Regions from separate parts of the Streptomyces sp. NPDC002784 genome, predicted to be linked through region 1. Evidence: predicted binding sites of a transcription regulator. Region 1 holds the regulator's gene; the other holds the start of a gene.
The links. The regulator HspR, encoded in region 1, represses chaperone genes until heat shock. The targets are predictions, from matches to a motif close to TTGAGNNNNNNNNNCTCAA.
Positions count from the first base shown of each region.

Region 2: lon (endopeptidase La) is a predicted target of HspR. The motif match lies at 3,798-3,816, and genes of this name have one in related genera.

Region 1 covers NZ_JBSFVD010000006.1:62,795-73,297, forward strand. Annotated here, with positions in the region: gene ACWD1Z_RS14330 (sugar ABC transporter substrate-binding protein) at 1-252, opposite strand, end outside; gene ACWD1Z_RS14335 (PA14 domain-containing protein) at 512-1,936, shown strand; gene ACWD1Z_RS14340 (heat shock protein transcriptional repressor HspR) at 2,006-2,455, opposite strand; gene dnaJ (molecular chaperone DnaJ) at 2,462-3,640, opposite strand; gene grpE (nucleotide exchange factor GrpE) at 3,665-4,318, opposite strand; gene dnaK (molecular chaperone DnaK) at 4,315-6,159, opposite strand; gene ACWD1Z_RS14360 (MraY family glycosyltransferase) at 6,254-7,273, opposite strand; gene ACWD1Z_RS14365 ((Fe-S)-binding protein) at 7,480-9,747, shown strand; gene ACWD1Z_RS14370 (zinc-ribbon domain-containing protein) at 9,851-10,138, shown strand; gene ACWD1Z_RS14375 (SCO4225 family membrane protein) at 10,156-10,503, opposite strand, start outside.
Region 2 covers NZ_JBSFVD010000001.1:127,574-138,076, forward strand. Annotated here, with positions in the region: gene ACWD1Z_RS00585 (MarR family winged helix-turn-helix transcriptional regulator) at 1-135, opposite strand, end outside; gene ACWD1Z_RS00590 (lysozyme) at 413-1,270, shown strand; gene lon (endopeptidase La) at 1,361-3,775, opposite strand; gene ACWD1Z_RS00600 (spermine/spermidine synthase domain-containing protein) at 3,904-4,581, shown strand; gene ACWD1Z_RS00605 (response regulator transcription factor) at 4,716-5,453, shown strand; gene ACWD1Z_RS00610 (sensor histidine kinase) at 5,450-6,556, shown strand; gene ACWD1Z_RS00615 (multifunctional oxoglutarate decarboxylase/oxoglutarate dehydrogenase thiamine pyrophosphate-binding subunit/dihydrolipoyllysine-residue succinyltransferase subunit) at 6,838-10,503, shown strand, end outside.

The DNA of each region.
Region 1 (10,503 bases):
GCTGGCGTCGGCGTTGGCGTACGCGACCTGGCCCTTGTTGTCGGTGAGCTCGGCCACCTTGGCCCGGATGATGGGGTGGTCGAACTTGTCGTAGCGGGTGTTGGCCTTCTCCGGCAGGAGGAGGCCCACCGTGATGTCGTCCCCCTTGGTCGGGCTCGCGTCGGCGCTGTCTCCCGTCACTCCCAGGGCTCCGCAGGCGGAGAGCGAGAGGGCCATCGAGGACGCGGCCAGACATATGGCGGTACGACGCATTGGGGAGCTCACTTCTGGTGCCTTCCGGACGAGGGCGCAGCATTGCGACCCAGGTGACTGAAAAGCCAACGCGGCGGTGCCATCCCGCGTCAAGCGGAATCACTTAACGAGTGCGCAACACCACGCTCCGCTTGGCTTGTGAAGGTATGGCGGAACCCCCTCCAAACAGCCGTTACGACCCCTCCGTACAACCAACCCCCCTCCTCGCGGGTCGTGATCACGACAGCTGTCCCATGGCTGCCCTACCTCAGAGGACCGAATGAACCCAGCCAGAAGCACGGCCGCCGCGACCGTGCTCGCCACCGCGGCGGGCCTGCTCGCCGCCGTCGTCACCCCCGCCTCCGCGGCGGTCAGTTGCACCTCCCCCGTCTTCAAGCGGGCGTTCTACGCGAACACCACCTTCTCCGGCGCCCCGAAGAAGACGGACTGCGACAGCGTGATCGACCAGAACTGGGGCACGGGCGCCCCCGCGTCCGGCCTGCCGTCGAACAAGTTCGGCGTCCGCTGGACGGTGACCCGGGACTTCGGCTCCGGGGGGCCGTTCACCCTCAGCGCCTCCGGTCTCGACGGCATCCGGGTCTACCTGGACCCGGGCACCGAGAACGCCCGCAAGCTCAGCCTGTGGACGAACACCTCCACCACCGTCTCCAAGACCGTCGGCGTCACCATCCCCGAGGGCAAGCACACCCTGCGCGTCGACTACGTCAACTGGACCGGCTCCGCCAAGGTCAAGTTCGCCTACACACCCCGCACTTCGGCGAGCGTCGACAAGGTCGGCCCCCTCACCCCGGCGGGCGCCGCGGTGACGTACGACCGGACCACCGGCAAGGCCAGGGTGAGCTGGGCGAAGAACAAGGAGATGGACCTCGCGGGGTACCGGATCTACCGGCGCGAGAAGGGCGGTGCCCATCCCGCCACCCCGCTGGCGACGACGACTTCGCTCGCGTACACCGACGCCACCCTCCCGGTCACCGGCGCCGCCTACGAGTACACGGTCCGCGCCTACGACAAGGCAGGCAACGAGTCCTCGGGCACGGCGGCCCTGCCCGTCACCACCGCCGACCGGACGGCGCCTGCCGTGCCGGGCGGGCTGAGCACCGCCTCCGAGCTGGACGGGCTGTGGATCGGCTGGAGTGCCGTCGAGGGAGCCGCGTCGTACCGGGTGTACCGGGCGGCGAGCGCGGACGGGACGTACACGCGGGTGGCGACCGCCTCCGGGGTCTCCTCCGTGGACACCTCGGCCGAGGAGGGCGCCACCGCCTTCTACCGGGTGACCTCCCTCGACGCGGCCGGCAACGAGTCCGCGCCCTCCGCCGCCGTCAGCGGCAAGCGCAAGGACCTCACCCCGCCGTCCGCGGTGACCGGGGTGGAGGTCACGCCGACCGAGTACGGCTTCCTGGTGACCTGGGACGCCAACCCCACCCCCGACCTGGCGCGTTACGTGGTGCGCCGGGGCGAGCTGTGGGGGGACGAGGAGGCGCGCGTGTGCTCCCTCCACCCGGGCTACTACGTGTCCGCCGACACCACCTCGTACGAGTACCAGACCGTCCCGGACGGTGAGGAGTCCTGCTTCATCGTCGATGCCGTGGACGACGACGGGAACTCCTCCTTCCAGTGGACCGGCGAGGCGCAGATCGTCGTCGCGACCGAGCTGGACCTGGCGACACCCGACTCGACGGCATGAGGAAATCGGCATGAGAGAACCGGGCCCACCGCGGTGGGCCCGGTTCCTTCGTGCGCTCGCGCGCCGCGCTCAGTCCGACTGCTGCCGCTTGGGCCGCCACACCACCAGCGCGCTGGTCTGCTGGACCTCCTGATACGGCACCAGGTCGCGGCGGTACGACGCGTGCACCGCTGCCTCCCGCTGCTGCATCGCCGCCGCCGCGCCGTCCAGGGCCGACTGGAGTTCGGCGACCCGGTTCTGCAGGGCCGCCACCTGGTTCTCCAGCTCGATGATCCGCTTGATGCCGGCCAGGTTGATGCCCTCGTCCTGCGACAACTGCTGCACCTGGCGGAGCAGTTCGATGTCGCGGGCCGAGTAGCGCCGGCCCCGCCCGGCGGTGCGGTCCGGGGAGACGAGGCCGAGCCGGTCGTACTGGCGCAGCGTCTGCGGGTGCAGACCGGAGAGCTGGGCCGCCACCGAGATGACGTAGACCGGGGTCTCCTCGGTCAGCTCATACGGGTTGCGTCGACGGCCGTCCATCTGGCATCAAGCTCCCTTCGCGGACTGGAACAGCTCCGCCCGCGGATCCTCACCCGCGGTCGCCTCGCGATACGCCTCCAGTGCGTCACGAGCCTTCCCCGTCAGGTCCTTCGGGACACTCACCTCGACGGTGACCAGCAGGTCCCCGCGGGTGCCGTCCTTGCGGACCGCGCCCTTGCCCCGGGCCCGCATGGTGCGGCCGTTGGGGGTGCCGGGCGGCAGCTTCAGGGTGACCGGCGGTCCGCCCAGGGTGGGCACCCTGACCTCGCCGCCGAGGGCCGCCTCCGGATACGTCACCGGGACGGTCACCGTGAGGTTGTCGCCCTTGCGGCCGAACACCGGGTGGGTGTCCACATGCACCGTGACGTACAGGTCTCCGGCCGGGCCGCCCCGCTCGCCGGGCGCGCCCTTGCCGCGCAGCCGGATGCGCTGGTTGTCGCTCACCCCGGCCGGGATGCGCACCTGCATGGTCCGCGACGACTTCGCGCGACCGCTGCCCTTGCAGATCTCGCAGGGGGTCTCCGCGATCAGACCGCGGCCCTTGCAGTCCGGGCAGGGGTCGGTCAGCGAGAATCCGCCGCCGGAGCCCCGGGCCACCTGGCCGGTGCCGACACAGGTCGGGCACACCCGCGGGTTGCCGTTCTTGTCGCCGGTGCCCGAACAGGCCTTGCACGGAGACTGCGAGGACATCCTGAGGGGCACGGTCGCGCCCTCGATCGCCTCGGTGAAGGTGAGCGTGACCTCGGTGTCGATGTCCTGGCCGCGCCTGGGCTGGACCCGGGTGGTACCCGCGCCGCCCCGGTTGAACAGTCCCCCGAAGACGTCACCGAGTCCGCCGCCGAAGCCGCCCGCTCCCTGGCCGCCCTGGGCGGCGCCGCCGAAGAGGTCGCCCAGGTCGAAGTTGAACGAGCCGCCGCCCGCTCCCGGCCCCGGACGGAACCCGCCGTTGCCGAAGAGGGCGCGTGCCTCGTCGTACTCCTTGCGCTTCTTGGGGTCGCCGAGGATGTCGTTGGCCTCGGAGATCTCCTTGAAGCGCTCCTCGGCCTTGGTGTTGCCCTTGTTGGCGTCCGGGTGGTACTCGCGGGCGAGTTTGCGGTACGCCTTCTTGATCTCGGCCTCGGTGGCGTCCTTGGGGACGCCGAGGACCTTGTAGTAGTCCTTCTCGATGAAGTCCTTGGTGCTCATCCCCGACGTCCCTCCTTCCCGTGATCAGCCCTCTTCAGAGCTGCTGTCCTTCTCCTCGCCGGCCTCGGACGCCTCCTCGGCCTTCACCGTCTGCGCGCCCGGCTGCGGTTCGGCGACGGCCACCCGCGCGGGGCGGATGGTGCGCTCGCCGATGCGATACCCCGGCTGGAGGATCGCGACGCAGGTCGTCTCGGTGACATCCGGCGCGTAGCTGTGCATCAGGGCCTCGTGGATCGTCGGGTCGAAGGGCTCGCCCTCCTTGCCGAACTGCTGCAGACCCATCTTCGCCGCGACGGTCTCCAGCGACTCCGCGACGGACTTGAAGCCGCCGACGAGCTCGCCGTGCTCCCGGGCGCGGCCGATGTCGTCGAGCACGGGCAGGAGCTCGGTCAGGAGGTTCGCGACGGCGATCTCCCGCACCGTGATCCGGTCCCGCTCCACGCGGCGGCGGTAGTTCTGGAACTCGGCCTGGAGCCGCTGCAGGTCCGCGGTGCGCTCGTCGAGCGACTTGCGCACCTGGTCCAGCTGGGCCGTCAGGCCGGCGATCTGTGCTGCGTCCCCGGCCGGGGCCGCCCCCTCGTCGTCCGACGGGGTGGCGGCCTGCGGCTCGGCGTCGTCGGGGGTCGCGCCGGAGGGGACGTCGGGCTTCTCCTCGAAGCCCGGGGTCTCCTCGGTCACGCGGCACCGTCCTTGCGCTCGTCGTCGACGATCTCGGCGTCGACGACATCGTCGTCGGCCTTCGGGGCCTCGTCACCGGCGGACGCGCCGCCCGCGGCCTGGGCGCCCTGGGCGTCGGCGTACATCGCCTGGCCGAGCTTCTGCGAGACCGCGGCGACCTTCTCGGTGGCGGTACGGATCTCGGTGCTGTCCTCGCCCTTGAGCGCGGCCTTCAGCTCCTCGACGGACGCCTCGACCTCGGTCTTGATCTCGCCCGGGACCTTGTCCTCGTTGTCCTTGAGGAACTTCTCGGTCTGGTAGACGAGCTGCTCGCCCTGGTTGCGGGTCTCGGCGGCCTCGCGGCGCTTGTGGTCCTCCTCCGCGTACTGCTCGGCCTCCTGGCGCATGCGGTCGACCTCGTCCTTCGGCAGCGAGGAGCCGCCGGTGACGGTCATCTTCTGCTCCTTGCCCGTGCCCAGGTCCTTCGCGGTCACGTGCATGATGCCGTTGGCGTCGATGTCGAAGGAGACCTCGATCTGCGGGACGCCACGCGGCGCCGGCGGCAGACCGGTCAGCTCGAACATCCCGAGCTTCTTGTTGTACGCCGCGATCTCGCGCTCGCCCTGGTAGACCTGGATCTGCACGGACGGCTGGTTGTCCTCGGCCGTCGTGAAGATCTCGGACCGCTTGGTCGGGATCGTGGTGTTGCGCTCGATGAGCTTGGTCATGATGCCGCCCTTGGTCTCGATGCCGAGGGACAGCGGGGTCACGTCGAGGAGCAGGACGTCCTTGACCTCGCCCTTGAGGACACCGGCCTGGAGCGAGGCGCCGATGGCGACGACCTCGTCCGGGTTCACACCCTTGTTGGCCTCCTTGCCGCCGGTCAGCTCCTTGACGAGCTCGGCGACGGCGGGCATGCGGGTGGAGCCACCGACGAGGACGACGTGGTCGATCTCGTTGATGGAGATGCCGGCGTCCTTGATGACGTTGTGGAACGGCGTCTTGCAGCGCTCCAGCAGGTCGGCCGTCAGCTGCTGGAACTGAGCGCGGGTGAGCTTCTCGTCCAGGTGCAGCGGGCCCTCGGCGGACGCCGTGATGTAGGGCAGGTTGATCGAGGTCTCGGTGGAGGAGGACAGCTCGATCTTGGCCTTCTCGGCGGCCTCGCGGAGGCGCTGGAGGGCCATCTTGTCCTTGCCGAGGTCCACGCCGTGACCGGACTTGAACTGCTGCACCAGGTAGTCGACGACGCGCTGGTCCCAGTCGTCACCACCGAGGTGGTTGTCGCCGTTGGTGGCCTTCACCTCGACGACGCCGTCGCCGATCTCCAGCAGGGACACGTCGAAGGTGCCGCCGCCGAGGTCGAAGACGAGGATCGTCTGGTCGTCCTTGTCGAGGCCGTAGGCGAGGGCCGCCGCGGTCGGCTCGTTGACGATGCGCAGGACGTTCAGACCGGCGATCTCACCGGCCTCCTTGGTGGCCTGGCGCTCGGAGTCGTTGAAGTACGCCGGGACGGTGATGACCGCGTCGGTCACCTTCTCGCCCAGGTAGGACTCGGCGTCCCGCTTCAGCTTCTGCAGGATGAAGGCGGAGATCTGCTGCGGGTTGAAGGGCTTCCCGTCCAGCTCGATCTTCCAGTCGGTGCCCATGTGGCGCTTCACGGACCGGATGGTCCGGTCCACGTTGGTGACCGCCTGACGCTTGGCCACCTCGCCGACGAGCACCTCGCCGTTCTTCGCGAAGGCGACGACGGACGGCGTGGTCCTGGCGCCCTCGGCGTTGGTGATGACGGTGGGCTCGCCGCCCTCCAGAACGCTGACGACGGAGTTAGTCGTGCCCAGGTCGATGCCGACCGCACGTGCCATGGTTGATTCCTCCAGCTGACTTGAGTGGAACGGACTCAAGTGTGCATGAGCCGCCCCTCCCGGTCAACAGACCTGAGTCACCAGGGCTCAACTCTTATCCGTTCCTTACACGCAACTGCGGCCTGACCTGCAAGGATGCCGTAGGGCGAGGCCGCGTCCGTTTGACTTTCAGCAGCAGGAGTACGGCGATCAAGGCCGCGGCGCCCACCCAGAGCGCCGCCGACGCGGCGATCCACCCCAGGTGCACCAGCACCCCGACGAGCACCCCGCCGAAGCCGCCCGCACCGAGGACGACGGCCGCCCCCTGCGCGGTGAGCCCGAGCCGCCGCAGCCGGTGGGCGAGATGGTCGGGCCCGCCGCGCAGCACCGGCCGCCCGGCGAGCCGGCGCGCCGCGACCACCAGGACGACGTCGGCGCTCGCCACGGCGGTGAGCGCGAAGAGCGCCCCCGCGCTGGCGGAGCCCTCGTACCCGGCGCGGGTCAGCACGGCCGCCGAGGCGAGCAGGAACCCGGTGAACAGGGAGCCGCAGGCGCCGAGTCCCACGCGCGCGGGGGGCCAGTTGTGCATGAGGAACCCGGTGAGCGCGGCGGCCAGCACGCTCAGCAGCACCGCGAGCCCGTCCATCACCTCGGCCGCCGCACAGGCGCCCACCCCGAAGGCGGTGACCACGGCCACGGTCCCGGCGAGCGCGTCCGCGTGATCGAGCGACCGGAAGGCGAGCGTCACGCCCACGATCCAGCCGACGGCGGCCAGACCGCCCAGCACCCCGGTCTCCTCGTACGGCACCGCGCAGGCCGCCGCCACGGCCGTACCGCCCACCAGGAACCGCGCCTTGACCCGCCGCACGTCGGCGACCAGGCCGAGCGCGGCGACCGCCGCGGCCGCGACGAGCAGCCGGGCGATGTCCGAGCCGAGGGGGGCGAAGCCCGTCCGGTCGCCGGCCGCCGCGACCAGACAGGTGACGAGCACGACGGCCACACCGCCGCCCAGCGGCAGGGCACGCCGGCACCGCCGGTCCAGCAGCCCCAGGCGCAGGGCGGGAGCCCGGACCAGGGCGGTGAGGACGGCGGAGAGGAGCAGGGCGGCGGTGGCGGCGGCGATCCCGTAGAGCACGGCTCTAAATTAGCGCCGTATGTACTAATTTGGCGTGAATAACACGATCGGTTCTTAAGGCAACCCTCAGCGACACAGATCACCGAGGCGCTGACTACAGTGCGACGGAGGATGGGGGTAGTCTCAGACGGACTGCATAAGTTACCGCTTAGTAATACCGCTAAGTGTCCTCCCCGAAGAACCTCGCAGGCCCGAGGAGCCCCGAAATGCAACTCGCCGCGATCATCGTGTCGATGGTCCTCATGGCAGTCGGCGTCGCCCTGTTCGGCCGTGCCATCCTGCAGATCGTCCGCTTCATGATGCTCGGCCAGCCGCTCCCGGCGGGGGCCCGGACCAACGACCCCGTCCTGCGGACCGTCACCGTGGCCAAGGAGTTCCTCGGCCACACCCGGATGAACCGCTGGGGCGTCGTCGGCATCGCGCACTGGTTCGTGGCGATCGGCTTCTACACGCTGCTGCTGACCATCGTGAACGCCATCGGCCAGCTCTTCCAGGCCGACTGGCTGCTGCCGGTCATCGGCGAATGGGCGCCGTACAACGTCTTCGTCGAGTTCATCGGCACCATGACGGTCCTCGGCATCCTGGTGCTGATCGTCATCCGGCAGCTGTCGCGGCCGGGCAAGGCGGGCCGCAAGTCCCGGTTCGCGGGCTCCAACACGGGCCAGGCGTACTTCGTCGAGGCGGTCATCCTCACCGTCGGCGTCTGCATCTTCATGCTGCACGCCCTCGAGGGCGCCCAGCACCACGTGGACAGCTACGAAGCCTCGTTCTTCATCTCGTACCCCGTGGTCTCCGCCCTGGAGGGCCTGGACCTCTCGACGCTCCAGAACCTCACCTACTTCTTCGCGGCCCTGAAGATCGCGGCCTCCTTCATCTGGATGATCACGGTCGCCCTGAAGACCGACATGGGCGTGGCCTGGCACCGCTTCCTGGCCTTCCCGAACATCTGGTTCAAGCGCAACGCCGACGGCGCCACCTCGCTGGGCGCGCTGCTGCCGATGACCTCCGGCGGCAAGCCGATCGACTTCACCGACCCCGGCGAGGACGACGTCTTCGGTGTCTCCCAGGTCGAGCAGTTCTCCTGGAAGGGCCTGCTGGACTTCTCCACCTGCACCGAGTGCGGCCGCTGCCAGTCGCAGTGCCCGGCCTGGAACACCGGCAAGCCGCTCTCCCCGAAGCTCCTCATCATGTCGCTGCGCGACCACGCGCACGCCAAGGCGCCGTACCTGCTCGCGGGCGGCGGCAAGACGATGGAGGGCGAGGAGAAGGCGTCCGAGGAGCAGCTGGCCCAGGTGCCCGCCGCCGCGCTGGCCGAGGCCGAGCGTCCGCTCATCGGCACCGCCGAGGAGAACGGCGTCATCGACCCGGACGTCCTGTGGTCCTGCACCACCTGCGGCGCCTGCGTGGAGCAGTGCCCGGTGGACATCGAGCACATCGACCACATCGTCGACATGCGCCGCTACCAGGTGATGATCGAGTCCGCGTTCCCGTCCGAGGCGGGCACGATGCTCAAGAACCTGGAGAAGAAGGGCAACCCCTGGGGCCTGGCCAAGAAGCAGCGCCTGGAGTGGACGAAGGAAGTCGACTTCGAGGTGCCGGTCGTCGGCAAGGACATCGAGGACCTGTCCGAGGTCGAGTACCTGTACTGGGTGGGCTGCGCCGGCGCCCTGGAGGACCGCGCCAAGAAGACCACCAAGGCCTTCGCGGAGCTCCTCCACATGGCGGGCGTCAGCTTCGCCATCATGGGCGGCGACGAGAAGTGCACCGGTGACTCCGCCCGCCGCCTCGGCAACGAGCCCCTGTTCCAGGAACTCGGCATGGAGAACGTGGCCGCGCTGAACATGGCGTTCGGCGAGGATGACGACGACGAGTCGACCAAGAAGCCGAAGACGGCCAAGAAGATCGTCGCCACCTGCCCGCACTGCCTCAACACGCTCGGCAACGAGTACCCGCAGCTCGGCGGCGACTACGAGGTCATCCACCACACCCAGCTGCTGCAGCACCTGGTGGACGAGGGCAAGCTGGTCCCGGTGACCCCGGTCGAGGGCATCATCACCTACCACGACCCCTGCTACCTGGGCCGCCACAACAAGATCTACACGCCGCCGCGCGAGATCATCGCCAACGTCCCGGGCCTGCGCAACGAGGAGATGCACCGCCACAAGGAGCGGGGCTTCTGCTGCGGCGCCGGTGGCGCGCGGATGTGGATGGAGGAGCGGATCGGCAAGCGCATCAACAACGAGCGCGTGGACGAGGCCCTGTCCGTGAACCCGGACATCGTCTCGACGGCCTGCCCGTTCTGCCTGGTGATGCTGACCGACTCGGTCAACGGCAAGAAGAACGAGGGCAAGGCCAAGGAGTCGATCCAGGTCGTCGACGTCGCCCAGCTCCTGCTGGAGTCCGTGAAGACCCCGGCCGACCCGGAGGACGCCGCGGAGACGGAGAGCGAGCCCGAGCCGGAGCCGGTGAAGTAACGGCCGCCGCGCCACGACGGACGCCCCCTGCCCGCCCGGGTGGGGGGCGTTTGCCGTGATGGCCCACACTGGGACCAAGGAACCGATCCGGGAAGGCTGCGGCATGATCATCTTCGGTACCAAGGGCTACCTGTACCAGCTGGCGATACTCACCCTGATCTGCGCCCAGTGCGGCAACCCCGCCGCGCACACCCTGCGCAAGCGGGTCACCAAGTTCACGCTCTTCTTCGTGCCGCTGTTCCCGGTCTCGACGAAGTACGCCACTCAGTGCACCTTCTGCGGCGCCGAGCAGAAGGTGACGAAGGAACAGGCCGAGCAACTGCAGGCGCAGGGCGCGGGGGGCGCCGCCCAGCCGTACGGGCAGCCGCAGCAGCAGCAGCCGTACCAGTGACGCCCCACCACTGACGCTCAGGCCGCCGGGCGGGGCTGCGGGACGCGCACCCGGCGCACCAGCAGTCCGAGCACGGTGGCGTTGACCAGTCCGGCCACCGCCACTGCCGCGCTGAAGACGGCCGGGCTCAGCCACTCCACCGCCTGGACGGGAGTGGTCACCAGCAGGGCGAGGAAGCTGAACGGCGCCGTGGTGATCAGCGGATAGATGCCGGCGAACCCCGCGTCCGGCGAGAGATACACGGCGTACAGAAAGAACCCGACCGACGCGGCGACGAGCGCGAGATACCCGCGCGAGAGCCAGTTGTCGGTGGCGGGGGCCAGCAGGGTGCGAAGACGGCGGCTGCGGGGGCGGGAGGAGCGCTC
Region 2 (10,503 bases), on a different contig from region 1:
CCGCGCCCGCCGCAGCAGTACGGTCAACTCCCGCTCCAGGGACAGGAACTCGGGCTGGTCCACGCCACGCCCTGGCATCCCCGCGGACACCCCGGATCCGACTCGACGTCCGTCGCCGTTTCCGTCTTCGCGCACGTCAGCCCCTGCCTCGGTTTCCCAGTTCTGAAAGTTTCCGTCACATGCCGTCATCGCCGCAGCTCCGTCAGTATTTCCCAGGCGTAGACCAACGGCAGCCCCCAGCCCCTCTTCCACCCGCCGGTCCCCGCCCGTGGCGTCGTTCCCGGACATCCGACCGGCATGCCCACGCCGGCATCGTCCGACGGCGGACCAACAACAGGCCAACGCCGAGGCCTCGCATGCCGCCGCCTCACGGCTCTCCCACCGCGCACCACCGAGCCTTCGGAGGCAGGCTGTGCGTGTGCACAGACCCGGACTGATCCGCCTCAGCCTCACGGCGCTCCTGCTCACGGCGCTGTCCCTGACATGCGCCGCCCCCACCTCCGCCGCCCCCACCTCCGCCGCCCCCACCTCCGCCGAGCCCGGCTCCCCGGCCGGCCCCGACACCCCCGCCCGGGGCTCCGCCCACATGGGCATCGGCGTCCCGGCCCACGACGGCGTCCACGGCCTGCCCGGGGACACCCGCGCCAGCCAGACGGAGGGCGTCGACGTCTCCTCCCACCAGGGCGACGTGGCCTGGTCGACCCTGTGGAGCAGCGGCGTGAAGTGGGCCTACGTGAAGGCCACGGAAGGCACGTACTACACGAACCCCTACTACGCCCAGCAGTACAACGGCTCCCACACCGTGGGCATGATCCGCGGCGCCTACCACTTCGCCACCCCGGACACCACGTCCGGCGCAACCCAGGCCGACTACTTCGTGGACCACGGCGGCGGCTGGTCCCGCGACGGCCGGACCCTCCCCGGCGCCCTCGACATCGAGTGGAACCCGTACGGCGCGGCCTGCTACGGCAAGACCCCGAGCGCCATGGTCACCTGGATCCGCGACTTCCTGAACCAGTACAAGGCGCGCACGGGCCGGGACGCCGTCATCTACACGGCGACGAGTTGGTGGACCCAGTGCACGGGCAACTACGCCGGCTTCGCCGGCAACCCGCTGTGGATCGCGCGGTACGCGTCGACGGTGGGGACGCTGCCGGCCGGCTGGAGCCACCACACCATGTGGCAGTACACCTCGACCGGCCCGACGGTCGGCGACCACGACAGGTTCAACGGGGCCCTGGACCGGGTCCAGGCCCTCGCCCACGGCTGAGCGCACGGCTGAGCCCACGGCTGAGCGCACGACGAAGGCCCGGGCCTCCCTCTCGGGAGCCGGGCCCTCGCCTTCGTCCGGCAGCGTCCGTCACGCCGCCGCCGGAACCTCCGCCCGCGCTCCGGCCGTGGCCGGGGACAGGGCCAGGTCGAGCACCTGCCGTACGTCCGTCACGGCGTGCACGTCGAGCTTGTCGAGGACCTCGGCGGGCACGTCGTCCAGGTCCGGCTCGTTGCGCTTGGGGATGATCACCGTGGTGACGCCCGCCCGGTGCGCGGCCAGCAGCTTCTGCTTCACCCCGCCGATCGGCAGGACCCGCCCGGTCAGGGACACCTCCCCCGTCATCGCCACGTCCGTACGGACCAGCCGGCCCGACAGCAGCGAGGCGAGCGCCGTCGTCATCGTGATGCCCGCGCTCGGCCCGTCCTTCGGGACCGCGCCCGCCGGGAAGTGGATGTGCACACCCCGGTCCTTCAGGTCGGCCACCGGCAGTTCGAGCTCGGCGCCGTGCGAGCGGAGGAAGGACAGGGCGATCTGCGCGCTCTCCTTCATCACGTCACCGAGCTGCCCGGTCAGCGTCAGCCCCGCCGCGCCCGTCTCCGGGTCGGCCAGGGACGCCTCCACGAACAGCACGTCACCGCCGGCGCCGGTCACCGCGAGGCCGGTCGCCACACCGGGGACCGCCGTACGGCGTTCCGCCGGGTCCTGGGCCGACTCGGGCACGTGGTGCGGGCGCCCGATCAGCCCGCGCAGATCGCCGTCCGTCACGGTGAACGGCAGCTCCCGCTCGCCCAGTTCGTGCTGGGCCGCGACCTTGCGCAGCAGCCTCGCGATCGAGCGCTCCAGGTTGCGCACGCCGGCCTCGCGCGTGTACTCACCGGCGAGCCTGCGCAGGGCGCTCTCGTCCAGGGTCACCTCGTCCCGGTCCAGACCGGCCCGCTCCAGCTGGCGCGGAAGCAGGTGGTCGCGGGCGATGACGACCTTCTCGTCCTCGGTGTAGCCGTCGAGGCGGACCAGCTCCATCCGGTCGAGCAGGGCCTCCGGGATGGCCTCCAGGACGTTGGCCGTGGCGAGGAACACCACGTCGCTGAGGTCGAGTTCGACCTCCAGGTAGTGGTCGCGGAAGGTGTGGTTCTGCGCCGGGTCCAGGACCTCCAGCAGCGCCGCCGCCGGGTCGCCGCGGAAGTCGGAGCCCACCTTGTCGATCTCGTCGAGCAGGACCACCGGGTTCATCGACCCGGCCTCCTTGATCGCCCGCACGATCCGGCCGGGCAGCGCGCCGACGTACGTACGCCGGTGACCGCGGATCTCCGCCTCGTCCCGGACACCGCCGAGGGCCACGCGCACGAACTTGCGCCCCATGGCGTGGGCGACCGACTCCCCGAGCGAGGTCTTGCCGACGCCGGGCGGGCCGACGAGAGCCAGTACGGCACCGCCGCGCCGGCCTCCGACGACACCGAGCCCCCGGTCGTTGCGGCGCTTGCGCACCGCGAGGTACTCGGTGATCCGCTCCTTCACGTCCTCCAGGCCCGCGTGCTCGGCGTCCAGGACGGACTTCGCGCCCTGGATGTCGTAGGCGTCCTCGGTCCGTTCGTTCCAGGGCAGTTCGAGGACCGTGTCGAGCCAGGTCCGGATCCAGGAGCCCTCGGGTGACTGGTCGCTGGACCGCTCCAGCTTGTCGACCTCCTTCAGGGCCGCCTCGCGGACCTTCTCCGGCAGGTCGGCGGCCTCGACACGGGCGCGGTAGTCGTCGGACTCCTCGCCCTCCGCCTCGCCGTTCAGCTCGCGCAGCTCCTTGCGCACGGCCTCCAGCTGGCGGCGCAGCAGGAACTCGCGCTGCTGCTTGTCGACGCCTTCCTGGACGTCCTTGGCGATGGTCTCGGCGACGTCCTGCTCGGCGAGGTGGTCGCGCAGTTGCTGGGTGGCGAGCTTGAGGCGGGCGACCGGGTCGGCGGTCTCCAGCAGCGCCACCTTCTGTTCGGTGGTGAGGAACGGCGAGTACCCGGAGTTGTCGGCGAGCGCGGACACGTCGTCGATGGCCTGGACCCGGTCCACGACCTGCCAGGCGCCGCGCTTGCGCAGCCAGGCGGTGGCGAGCGCCTTGTACTCCTTCACCAATTCGGTGACCTGCCCCGGCAGCGGGTCGGGGGCGCTGTCGTCGACGTGGGTGCCCTCGACCCACAGGGCGGCGCCGGGACCGGTGGTCCCGGCGCCGATCCGCACGCGGCCGCGGCCGCGGATCAGGGCGCCCGGGTCACCGTCGGCGAGCCGGCCCACCTGCTCCACCGTGCCGAGCACGCCGGTGCTCGCGTACGTGCCGTCGATGCGCGGAACCAGCAGCACCCGTGGCTTGCCCGGCTGGGATCCGGCGGCCGCTTGGGCCGCCTCCACGGCGGCGCGTACATCGGCGTCGTTCAGATCCAGCGGGACCACCATTCCGGGCAGCACGACCTCGTCATCGAGCGGCAGCACAGGCAGGGTGAGCGGTGTGGACGTCGATGCCATGATCTCCCCTTCGGCAGTCAAGTTGAGCTATGCCGACTCAATGCTCGGGAAAGCTTGAATGTTCCCCCACCGCCGTTCGCTGTGAGCGATCACCGCCCCGACGGGGCCGGAGCTGCCAAGATGAGGGGATGCCCGCTTCGTACGACATCCCTCAAGTCCTGGACCGTCGCGAAGGCCCGCACGGCGAGGTCGTGTTGCGGCGGCACGGTGACCTGCTGCAGATCATCGCCAACGGCTGTTTCCTCATGGACACCTCCGACGGCCGCTCCGAGCGGCTGCTCGTGGACGCGGCCCGGGACGCCCTCGACGGCAGGCCCCAGCCGAGGGTGCTGATCGGAGGTCTGGGCGTGGGGTTCTCGCTCGCACACGCCGCCGCCGATCCCCGCTGGGGGCGGATCACGGTCGTCGAACGCGAGCCCGCCGTCATCGACTGGCACCGCGCCGGACCCCTCGCCGACCTCACCGAACGGGCCTTCGCGGACCCGCGGACCGAGATCCTCGAAACGGATCTCCTCGCCTACGTCAATGAGACATCCGACACGTTCGACGCGCTGTGTCTCGACATCGACAACGGCCCCGGCTGGACGGTCACGGAGGGCAACCAGGGTCTGTACTCGGTGGCCGGACTGGCAAGCTGCGCAAGGGTTTTGAGCCCCGGCGGGGTGCTGGCCGTCTGGTCCGCGCAGCCCTCTCCGGAATTCGAAGAAACCTTGCGGAATGCCGGGTTCAATCAGGTGCGTACCGAAGAGATCCCCGTTGCCCGGGGCGTTCCCGACGTCGTGCACCTCGCCGTCGGACCTGGATAGCCGAGCTGCGGCGACTCCCCGTACGCTGCTGCCCTGGCGCGGATCATTCAAGCGTCAATCGCAAGCATGCGCAGGCATGTGCCAGACAAACGGATCACCCCACGGATTCCGGAAAGCAACTTCAGGGGCGGGCGATGGAGCAGACACACACCTCCCACAACGGCACGACGGCGACACCCGGCGCACAGCGCCGGGTGCTGGTGGTAGAGGACGATCCGACCATCGTGGACGCCATCGCGGCCCGCCTGCGCGCCGAGGGATTCCTCGTGCAGACCGCGGGTGACGGGCCCTCGGCCGTCGACACGGCGGAGGCCTGGCAGCCCGACCTGCTGATCCTCGACATCATGCTGCCGGGCTTCGACGGCCTGGAGGTCTGCCGCCGCGTCCAGGCGCAGCGCCCGGTCCCGGTGCTGATGCTGACCGCGCGCGACGACGAGACCGACATGCTGGTCGGGCTCGGCGTCGGCGCCGACGACTACATGACCAAGCCGTTCTCGATGCGCGAGCTGGCCGCCCGCGTCCATGTGCTCCTGCGTCGCGTGGAGCGGGCCGCGATCGCCGCCTCCACCCCGCGCAGCGGCATCCTGCGCCTCGGCGAGCTGGAGATCGACCACGCGCAGCGCCGGGTGCGGGTGCGCAGCGAGGACGTCCACCTGACGCCCACCGAGTTCGACCTCCTGGTGTGCCTGGCGAACACCCCGCGCGCGGTGCTCTCCCGTGAGCAGCTGCTCGCGGAGGTGTGGGACTGGGCGGACGCCTCCGGCACCCGGACCGTCGACAGCCACATCAAGGCGCTGCGCCGGAAGATCGGCGCCGAGCGCATCCGTACCGTGCACGGCGTGGGCTACGCCCTGGAGACCCCGACGCCATGAGCGACGGGCCGGCCGCGCGAAAAGGCCCCAGGGAGCCCTGGGGCGGCGTACGTCCGTTCTCGATCAAGACCAAGCTGGGCGCGCTGGTCGTCATCTCGGTACTGATCACCACCGGTCTGTCGATGATCGCGGTGCAGACCAAGACGGAGCTGCGCTTCATCACCGTCTTCTCGATGATCGCCACCCTGCTCATCACCCAGTTCGTGGCGCACTCGCTCACCGCGCCGCTGGACGAGATGAACACGGTGGCCCGCTCGATCTCGCACGGCGACTACTCCCGCCGGGTGCGCGAGAACCGCCGGGACGAGCTGGGCGACCTGGCCGAGACGATCAACGTCATGGCCGACGAGCTGGAGGCCCAGGACCAGCAGCGCAAAGAGCTGGTCGCGAACGTCTCGCACGAGCTGCGCACCCCCATCGCCGGCCTGCGCGCGGTGCTGGAGAACATCGTCGACGGGGTCACCGAGGCCGACCCCGAGACCATGCGCACCGCGCTGAAGCAGACGGAGCGCCTGGGCCGCCTGGTCGAGACGCTGATGGACCTGTCCCGCCTCGACAACGGCGTCGTACCGCTGAAGAAGCGCCGCTTCGAGGTGTGGCCCTATCTGTCCGGGGTGCTGAAGGAGGCCAACATGGTCGCCTCCACGCGCGCGGGCATCGCCTCGGGCTCGGGCGGCCACACCCGTACGGACGTCCATCTGCACCTGGACGTCTCGCCGCCGGAGCTGACCGCGCACGCGGACCCCGAGCGCATCCACCAGGTGGTGGCGAATCTCATCGACAACGCGGTCAAGCACAGCCCCGCGCACGGGCGCGTGACGGTGAAGGCCCGGCGCGGCCACTGGCCCGAGTCGCTGGAGCTGGAGGTGCTGGACGAGGGCCCCGGCATCCCGAAGTCGGAGTGGCACCGGGTGTTCGAGCGGTTCAACCGCGGCGCGGTCTCCGCGCCGCACGGTCCGGGCAGCGACGGCGGTACGGGTCTGGGCCTGGCCATCGCCCGCTGGGCGGTGGATCTGCACGGCGGCCGGATCGGAGTGGCCGAATCCGAGCGCGGTTGCCGGATTCTTGTCACTCTTCCGGGACTGCCATCCGCGTCGAGTTGACGTAGGGTTCGAACCGTAGCCACAAGATCCACGGGCGTTCGGGCAGCCGGACACGTGTGATCAGGCAGAGGCCCGCGCCGTCGGCGCGTCAGGCCGGTATCGACGCATCCCCGAGCAAGCGGAACCACGCTTGTTTCCCGCCATTTCCACGCGCGAAACACGCTCTCCGATGTGACTTACGCGACGATGAACGGGCCCGGACTGACCTTCCCCGTCAGGGAGGCGTAGCCTTTATTCCCGCTGTCCATCACCTTGTGAAGCGGAAGAGGGCGGTTGCCGCCGTGTCGCCACAGTCCCCCAGTAACTCGAGCATCTCGACCGACACCGACCAAGCGGGCAAGAACCCCGCTGCCGCGTTCGGTCCCAATGAGTGGCTCGTCGACGAGATCTATCAGCAGTACCTCCAGGACCCGAATTCGGTAGACCGCGCCTGGTGGGACTTCTTCGCCGACTACAAGCCGGGGTCGCCTGCCGCCCCGGCTCCGGCGGGCAACGCGGCGGCGGAGACCGCCGCGCCCGCCGCATCCGCTCCAGCCGCCCCCGCGGCCCCGGCTCCGGCCGCTCCCGCGGCTCCGGCTCCAGCGGCCCCGCAGCCGGCCGCCGCCGCGCCGGCGCCCGCCGCGCCCGCCCAGGCTCCGGCTCAGGCCCAAGCTCCGGCTCCGGCTCCGGCCAAGCCCGCCGCCGCCAAGCCGGCAGCCGCGAAGGCCGCTCCGGCCGCCGCGGCCCCGGAGGGCCCCGAGCTGGTGCCGCTGCGCGGCCCGGCCGCCGCGGTCGCGAAGAACATGAACGCCTCGCTGGAGCTGCCCACGGCCACGTCCGTGCGCGCGGTCCCGGTGAAGCTGCTCTTCGACAACCGCATCGTCATCAACAACCACCTCAAGCGCGCCCGGGGCGGGAAGATCTCCTTCACGCACCTGATCGGCTACGCGATGGTGCAGGCCATCAAGGCCATGCCGGCGATGAACTACGCGTTCGGCGAGAAGGACGGCAAGCCGACGCTGATCAAGCCGGCGCACGTCAACCTCGGCCTCGCCATCGACCTGGTCAAGCCCAACGGCGACCGCCAGCTGGTCGTCGCGGCGATCAAGAAGGCCGAGACGCTGAACTTCTTCGAGTTCTGGCAGGCCTACGAGGACATCGTCCGCCGCGCCCGCGACGGCAAGCTGACGATGGACGACTTCTCCGGCGTCACGGTCTCCCTGACCAACCCCGGCGGCCTCGGCACCGTCCACTCGGTCCCGCGTCTGATGCCCGGCCAGTCGGTCATCATGGGCGTCGGCTCCATGGACTACCCGGCGGAGTTCCAGGGCACCTCCCAGGACACCCTGAACAAGCTCGGCATCTCGAAGGTCATGACGCTCACGTCGACCTACGACCACCGGGTCATCCAGGGCGCCGCCTCCGGCGAGTTCCTGCGCCAGGTCGCGAACCTCCTCCTCGGCGAGAACGGCTTCTACGACGACATCTTCGAGGCGCTGCGGATCCCGTACGAGCCGGTCCGCTGGCTCAAGGACATCGACGCCAGCCACGACGACGACGTCACCAAGGCCGCCCGGGTGTTCGAGCTGATCCACTCCTACCGGGTCCGCGGCCACGTCATGGCCGACACCGACCCGCTGGAGTACCGCCAGCGCAAGCACCCCGACCTGGACATCACCGAGCACGGCCTGACCCTGTGGGACCTGGAGCGTGAGTTCGCGGTCGGCGGGTTCGCGGGCAAGTCCCTGATGAAGCTGCGTGACATCCTCGGCGTGCTGCGCGACTCGTACTGCCGCACCACCGGCGTCGAGTTCATGCACATCCAGGACCCCAAGCAGCGCAAGTGGATCCAGGACCGCATCGAGCGGGCGCACACCAAGCCGGAGCGCGAGGAGCAGCTGCGCATCCTGCGCCGGCTGAACGCCGCGGAGGCCTTCGAGACCTTCCTGCAGACGAAGTACGTCGGCCAGAAGCGCTTCTCCCTGGAGGGCGGCGAGTCGGTCATCCCGCTGCTGGACGCGGTCATCGACAGCGCGGCCGAATCGCGGCTGGACGAGGTCGTCATCGGCATGGCCCACCGCGGCCGGCTGAACGTCCTGGCGAACATCGTCGGCAAGTCGTACGCCCAGATCTTCCGCGAGTTCGAGGGCAACCTCGACCCGAAGTCGATGCACGGCTCCGGCGACGTGAAGTACCACCTGGGTGCCGAGGGCACCTTCACGGGCCTGGACGGCGAGCAGATCAAGGTGTCGCTGGTCGCGAACCCCTCGCACCTCGAAGCCGTCGACCCGGTCCTGGAGGGCGTCGCCCGCGCCAAGCAGGACATCATCAACAAGGGCGGCACGGACTTCACCGTCCTGCCGGTGGCGCTGCACGGCGACGCGGCCTTCGCGGGCCAGGGCGTGGTGGCCGAGACCCTGAACATGTCGCAGCTGCGCGGCTACCGCACCGGCGGCACGGTCCACATCGTCATCAACAACCAGGTCGGCTTCACCGCGGCTCCCGAGTCGTCGCGCTCCTCGATGTACGCCACCGACGTGGCCCGCATGATCGAGGCGCCGATCTTCCACGTGAACGGCGACGACCCCGAGGCGGTCGTCCGCGTTGCCCGGCTGGCCTTCGAGTTCCGCCAGGCGTTCAACAAGGACGTGGTGATCGACCTCATCTGCTACCGCCGCCGCGGTCACAACGAGTCGGACAACCCGGCCTTCACCCAGCCGCTGATGTACGACCTGATCGACAAGAAGCGCTCGGTGCGCAAGCTGTACACCGAGTCCCTGATCGGTCGCGGCGACATCACCCTGGAAGAGGCCGAGCAGGCGCTCCAGGACTACCAGGGCCAGCTGGAGAAGGTCTTCACGGAGGTCCGTGAGGCCACCTCGCAGCCGTCCGCGGCCGAGCCGTCGGACCCGCAGGCCGAGTTCCCGGTCGCGGTGAACACCGCGGTCACCGCCGAGGTCGTCAAGCGGATCGCCGAGTCCCAGGTCAACATCCCCGACAACATCACCGTCCACCCGCGGCTGCTGCCGCAGCTGCAGCGCCGGGCGTCGATGGTCGAGGACGGCACGATCGACTGGGGCATGGGCGAGACGCTCGCGATCGGCTCGCTGCTCCTGGAGGGTGTCCCGGTCCGCCTCGCCGGCCAGGACTCCCAGCGCGGCACCTTCGGCCAGCGGCACGCGGTGATCATCGACCGTGAGACGGGCGACGAGTTCACGCCGCTGATGTACCTCTCCGAGGACCAGGCGCGCCTGAACGTCTACAACTCCCTGCTCTCCGAGTACGCGGCGATGGGCTTCGAGTACGGCTACTCGCTGGCCCGCCCCGAGTCGCTGGTGATGTGGGAGGCGCAGTTCGGCGACTTCGTCAACGGCGCGCAGACGGTCGTGGACGAGTTCATCTCGTCGGCCGAGCAGAAGTGGGGCCAGACCTCCGGCGTCACCCTGCTGCTGCCGCACGGCTACGAGGGCCAGGGCCCGGACCACTCCTCGGCCCGCCCCGAGCGCTTCCTCCAGATGTGCGCCCAGGACAACATGACGGTCGCGATGCCGACGTCCCCGTCGAACTACTTCCACCTCCTGCGCTGGCAGGTGCACAACCCGCACCACAAGCCGCTGATCGTCTTCACCCCGAAGTCGATGCTGCGTCTGAAGGCCGCGGCGTCGAAGGCGGAGGAGTTCACCACGGGCCAGTTCCGCCCGGTGATCGGGGACGCCTCGGTCGACCCGGCCGCGGTGAAGAAGGTCGTCTTCTGCGCCGGCAAGGTCTACTACGACCTGGAGGCCGAGCGGCAGAAGCGCGGCGTCACGGACACGGCGATCATCCGCATCGAGCGCCTGTACCCGCTGCCGGGCACCGAGCTCCAGGCCGAGATCGCCAAGTACCCGAACGCCGAGAAGTACCTGTGGGCCCAGGAGGAGCCGGCGAACCAGGGCGCGTGGCCGTTCATCGCCCTGAACCTCATCGAC